Linked DNA regions of Runella sp. SP2. The protein of the gene in region 1 binds, or shares a complex with, the protein of each later gene. Links are inferred from orthologs where the notes say so. Each region holds a gene or a part of one and is shown on either strand. Other genes may lie near its edges. The genes, in order: DTQ70_RS22110 and rpmB.

What was found.
Region 2: DTQ70_RS22110 (region 1) and rpmB share a complex: the UniProt entries of both Escherichia coli proteins name them as parts of the 50S ribosomal subunit. The link is inferred for Runella sp. SP2 from one-to-one orthologs.

The regions. Positions count from the first base shown.
Region 1 is NZ_CP031030.1:5,494,042-5,497,055, reverse strand. The notes cover bases 286-2,965. They hold DTQ70_RS22110 (type B 50S ribosomal protein L31), read right to left. Parts: upstream 1,907-2,965; coding sequence 1,664-1,906; downstream 286-1,663. Other genes in these bases: DTQ70_RS22105 (molybdopterin oxidoreductase family protein), read left to right, coding at 2,047-2,965; DTQ70_RS22115 (SDR family NAD(P)-dependent oxidoreductase), read left to right, coding at 822-1,595; DTQ70_RS22120 (bile acid:sodium symporter family protein), read left to right, coding at 286-796. Outside these bases: more of DTQ70_RS22120, read left to right, coding at 1-285; more of DTQ70_RS22105, read left to right, coding at 2,966-3,014.
Region 2 is NZ_CP031030.1:6,837,101-6,840,176, forward strand. Bases 3-2,744 are described here. They hold rpmB (50S ribosomal protein L28), read right to left. Parts: upstream 1,615-2,744; coding sequence 1,390-1,614; downstream 3-1,389. Other genes in these bases: DTQ70_RS27520 (cellulose synthase family protein), read left to right, coding at 3-1,312; ruvB (Holliday junction branch migration DNA helicase RuvB), read right to left, coding at 1,692-2,720. Also shown: more of DTQ70_RS27520, read left to right, coding at 1-2; DTQ70_RS27535 (hypothetical protein), read right to left, coding at 2,792-3,076.

The DNA.
Region 1 (3,014 bases):
TATCATGTTTGGGATGGGAACGACCATGAGCCCAAAAGACTTTGAAGCGGTTGCAAAATCTCCCAAAAGTGTCATCATTGGCCTCGTTTGTCAATTCACTATTATGCCCTTGGTGGGTTATACTTTGGCTGTAAGTTTTGACTTTCCTGCTGAAATTGCGGCAGGAATTATTCTAATTGGTTGTTCACCAAGCGGCCTAGCCTCAAACGTGATGGCGTATATTGCCAAGGCAAATGTGGCATTATCATTGACGATAACCTCTTGTGCAACCTTGATGGCTCCCATTCTTACACCTCTTTTGATGAAATTATTGGGAGGGTCGTTTATAGAAATTGATTTTATGAAGATGATGGTTGAAATCTTAAAAATCATCATTTTGCCCATCGGTGTGGGGTTGGCCGTGAATAAAATCTTTAGAAGTCAAACTGCGTTTCTAAACAAATACATGCCATTGGTTTCGATGGCAGGAATTGCCGTTATTATTTGTATCATTACGGCTGCGGGGCGGGATAGTTTGTTGAAGGTGGGCGGAATACTCATTGTATGTACATTGATTCATAATTTGGCTGGCTATGTGCTCGGGTATTGGAGTGCAAGATTATTGAAACTTCCCGAACAAGATTGTCGAACAGTCGCTATTGAAGTAGGTTTGCAAAATGGAGGGTTAGCCTCAGGAATTGCCCTACAAATGGGGAAAGTAGCAACTGTGGGGTTAGCGCCAGCGTTGTTTGGGCCAATTATGAACATTACAGGGTCATTGTTGGCGAGTTGGTGGAGTAAAAAACCAACCGAATAAGTAGGTAGAACTAAGAAGCGAATACATGAAAGAAAAAGAGTTTAGTGGCCAAGTGGCGATTGTAACGGGGGCTGGCCAAGGAATTGGCTTAGAAATAGCCCGTCAGTTGGCAGAACGGGGCGCGGCGGTTGTGCTAAACGACCTCGATAAAACATTGTCGGACGAAGGAGCGCTTGCTATTCAGCAGCAAGGAGGAAATTGTATCAGTTATCCAGGAAATGCGGCCGACGTTGACTTTGTGCAAGCAATGGTAGCTGAGGCTGTGAAGGTTTTTGGAAAGCTGACGACAATCGTGGCAAATGCAGGTATGACTACGTTTGGCGATTTTTTTGAATATCGCCCAGAATCGCTTCAACAGCTGTTAGATTTGAACATTAGGGGTAGTTTCTTCCTAACCCAAGCGGCGGCGCGCCAGATGCGCCTACAAGGGCAAGGAGGGCGTGTATTGTTGATGTCGTCGGTAACAGGCCACCAAGCGCACCAATTTTTGGCAGCTTATGGCATGACCAAAGCGGCCCTCGAAATGCTGGCGAAGAGTTTGGTGGTGGAGCTTTCTCCCCATGGGATTACCATCAATGCCGTAGCACCAGGCGCAACAATGACAGAACGCACGGCCGAAGATCCAGCATATAACCAAACTTGGAGTAAAATTACACCCATGGGGCGCCCTGCAACGGTGCAAGATATTGCCAATGCGGCACTGTTTCTGGTCTCGCCAGGGGCAGGGCACGTGACTGGGCAGTCGCTGGTTGTAGATGGAGGCTGGACGTCGGTGAGCCCGTCGCCTTATCATTCGTAGCTTTCACAATGGACATAAAAAAAGGAGCTGTTTTGGCAGCTCCTTTTTTGTGGTAAAAAAACGAAGAATTATCTCTTTCCGTATTTTCTAAGGAATTTGTCAACACGACCAGCCGTGTCAATCAATGTATTTTTACCAGTGTAGAACGGGTGTGACTGAGAAGTTACCTCGGCCTTGAACACAGGGTAAGTTTTTCCTTCAAACTCGATAGTGTCTTTTGTTGGGGCGCAAGAACGTGTTACGAACTTGTCATCAGTTGCTAAATCCCAAAATACGATTTCTCTGTAATCTGGATGAATTCCTTTTTTCATTTCTGTATCAGCGCTTTATGATGTTACGATGCTTTGTTTCAAAACGGGACGCAAAGATAGTAACTTTTTGAAAATCAAAAAAGTATCCTCCCAAAGAAGTTTGGTAAAAATATTTATATTGCATCAAACGAATGTAAAATATGACAAATTCGAGTGTACATTATCGTGCGTGTAATCTTTGCGAGGCCATTTGCGGTCTTGAAATCCACTACACGGATCATCAAGTGGTTTCGATAGCAGGAGATAAAAGCGATCCGTTTAGCCGTGGGCACGTTTGTCCTAAGGCCGTGGCGTTAAAAGATATTTATGAAGATCCCAATCGTTTGAAGAAACCCGTGCGCCGAACCGCTACTGGATGGGAGGAAATAACTTGGGAGGAGGCTTTGGAAGAAGTCGCGGCTCGTTTGGGGAAAATTCAGGCAAATGATGGCCCTGATGCAGTCGCAATGTATGCGGGAAATCCATCGGTGCATAATTCTGGGACGTATTTGGCAGGAACGAATCTGATGAGGGCTTTGAAGACAAAAAATATTTTCTCTGCAACTTCGGCCGACCAATTACCCCACCATTTTGCCGCTTGGCAGCAGTTTGGACATCCGTTTTTACTGCCTATTCCCGACATTGACCGTACCGATTTTTGGTTGATTTTGGGAGCCAACCCCCTTGCCTCTAATGGAAGCTTGATGACGGCACCTGATGTGGCAAATCGTTTGAAAGCGATTCAACAGCGCGGTGGAAAAGTGGTGGTCGTTGACCCGCGCTATACCGAAACTGCCGCCAAGGCCGACGCCCATTTCTTCATCCGTCCTGCTACCGATGTCTTTTTGTTATTGGCTATGTTACAGGTGATTTTTGAAGAAAAACTAGAAAAAGTGCCAGCCTATGCTGATGGATTGGAGGAGTTGAAAGCGCTAGTAGCGGCTTTTTCACCTGAACAGGTAACTGAACGTACGGGGATTGAAACAGCACATATTCGACAGTTGGCTAGGGAGTTTGCCAATGCCCCATCGGCGGTTGCGTATGGGAGAATTGGGTTGTCAACTCAGGCTTTTGGAGGTGCTTGTCAGTGGTTGGTGAATGCCCTCAACTGCGTCACTGGAAACCTTGA
Region 2 (3,076 bases), 1.3 Mb from region 1 along the record:
CTTGCCAAAAGTTTGTGTACAACTTCCTATTTACAACGAACGTTACGTGATTGAACGCCTCATTGATGCCGTTTGTGCTTTTGAGTACCCCAAAGAATTGCTTGAAATTCAAGTATTGGATGATTCGACGGACGAGACCATTGCGCTTATCGCCCAAAAAGTAGCGCATTATCAATCAGTAGGGTTTGTCATTTCGCACATTCGTCGGCCTCAGCGTGAAGGCTTCAAAGCAGGGGCGTTGGCCTACGGACTGATGCTCACTCAAGCTGAATTTATCGCAATTTTTGACGCTGATTTTATCCCTGCGTCCGATTTTTTACAAAAAACACTGCCTCACTTTTCCTCGCCTTCGGTGGGGGTAGTACAAACCCGTTGGGGGCATCTCAATGAGTCTTACTCGTTGCTTACTCAGCTCCAAGCTTTCGGGTTAGATGGGCATTTTGTGGTAGAACAGGGCGGCCGAAATGCCAACGGGCATTTTATCAACTTTAACGGAACGGCAGGCGTTTGGCGAGCGAGTTGTATTACCGATGCAGGCGGCTGGTCGTCGGATACCCTCACCGAAGACCTCGACTTGAGCTACCGCGCGCAGCTTCGGGGCTGGCAGTTTGTGTATCTCGAAAAAGTAGAAAGTCCCGCCGAATTACCTGCAACCATGCCCGCGTTTAAGTCGCAACAATACCGCTGGATGAAAGGTGCTGCCGAATGTGCGCGCAAAAACTTATGGAAAGTGTTTAAAAATGAGTCGCTTAGGCTTTCGACGAAAGTCCATGCGGCTTTTCACTTGCTCAACAGTGGCGTGTTTATCGCGGTATTTGCAATGGCGTTACTGAGTATTCCCGCCTTACTTATCACGCACGACTCGCCGCGATTTAATTCGGTATTGGGGATTTTTCAGTTTTTTCAATTAAGTGTTGTTATTCTAGTTGGATTCTACGGCACGACGCACTACGGCCGAAAATCACTATCTGAACTAGCATGGCAATTGCCCTTATTTTTGACCGTCATCATGGGGCTTTCGCTGCATAATTCAATAGCGGTAATTGAAGGATATTTGGGAAAGAAAACGCCTTTTGTCCGTACTCCCAAATGGGGAATTGTTCAACACCAAGGAAATTGGCAGCAAAAAAAGTACCTCGTTCGGAGTCTCAACCCGCTCACTTGGCTGGAGGTAGGCTTGGTTTTGTACTTTGGGTTTGGTCTTGCACTGGGTTTATATTGGCAGACCTACTCGTTGGTTGGGCTGCACAGCATGTTGGTGTTGGGGTACGGGTTTGTGGGTTATTATTCTGTCAAACACTCGTTATCTTGACTTTTTGGGTTGGAAAGGGCAACAAAAAACCCCGCCGTCGCGGGGTTAAATCTTTTGCAAAAGATGGTTGTGTATGACTACAACGCGCCTACTTCTTTCAAAACTGCTTCAATACCTTTTTTATTGATAGTACGAAGAGCTGAAGTAGCCAATTTAATTTCTACCCACTCATTCAAAGAAGGAATAAAAAACTTCTTTGTTTGCAAGTTTGGATAAAACTTACGCTTGGTTTTATTGTTAGCGTGCGATACGTTATTACCAACTCGTGTTCTTTTGCCCGTAATTTCACAAACTCTGGCCATGACAATTGTTGTTTTCAGAATGAGGGTGCAAAAGTCGTGATTTTTTCAAAAAATAACAAGTCTTTTCTGAAAAAAGACTAGCCAAATAGGTCGCCCGTCCTAAATTTAGGGACAATTCCTAGGTGTCGATAAGCTTTTTCGGTGGCTTCTCGTCCCCGCGAGGTACGTTTTATAAATCCTTCTTGAATCAAAAAAGGCTCATAAACTTCTTCAATCGTTTCGGCTTCGTCGCCGCAAGCCGTTGCGATTGTGGTGATGCCGACAGGCCCTCCTTTAAATTTATCAATAATAGTACTTAAAATACGGATATCCATTTCGTCGAGGCCGTGTTGGTCCACATCAAGCGCTTTGAGGGCAATCTCGGCTATCTCTACCGTAATCCGTCCTTTTCCTTTGACTTGGGCAAAATCCCTAGTACGGCGCAATAAATTATTGGCGATACGCGGCGTACCGCGGCTACGGCGGGCAATCTCAAAGGCACCATCGTCTTCAATCGGTGTGCCCAAAATGGCAGAAGACCTTTTTACAATGGATGATAACAGTTGGGCATCGTAATACTCTAGGCGGCAATTGATTCCAAAACGTGCCCGTAAAGGTGACGTAAGCAAGCCCGCGCGGGTGGTCGCACCAATGAGGGTAAAGGGATTCAAGCTGATTTGAATGCTCCGCGCATTCGGTCCAGAATCGAGCATGATGTCGATTTTATAGTCTTCCATGGCCGAATACAAATACTCCTCCACAATTGGGTTGAGGCGGTGAATCTCGTCGATAAACAACACGTCGTTAGGCTGTAGATTTGTCAACAACCCAGCCAAATCGCTTGGTTTGTCCAGTACAGGCCCCGACGATGTTTTCATGGTAGAGCCTAATTCATTGGCAATGATGTTAGAAAGGGTTGTCTTTCCCAAACCTGGAGGCCCGTGAAGAAGCACGTGGTCGAGGGGTTCGCCCCGTTGTTTGGCTGCCGTTACAAAGATTCGAATGTTTTCAAGAATCTTGTCTTGCCCCGCAAAATCACTGAATGACAATGGCCGTAATGCCTTGTCAATTTCTTTTTCGATGGGCGAAAGTGGCTCTTTATTTCCTGATAGATAATCTTGACGCATACATCAAAGATACGTTAAAGTGGTGAATAGCGGAAGTCTTTGTGGACAAAGCGGTGTTTTACCACAAAAAACTAATCTCCTGCAAAGAATAGCCCCTTGATGTAACTTTCCCAGGGTTCGTTTTTATTGAGACGTAGCCAACCGATAAGCCCAAAGTCAGTACGAACCAGAAAATGTTCTTCTAGTTCAAAATCGGGGCGGCCAAATTCAGCCATCACTACTTCAACTTTATAGCCTTTGGGGAGGGTTGCTACTACTTCTTTGGAGGTTTTGTCTTTGTACAACGTAAGCTCTTTCAACGCCACTGATTGTAAACCCACGTAGTAAAAAGGTTGGGTGATTTCGGCGATGGTGTC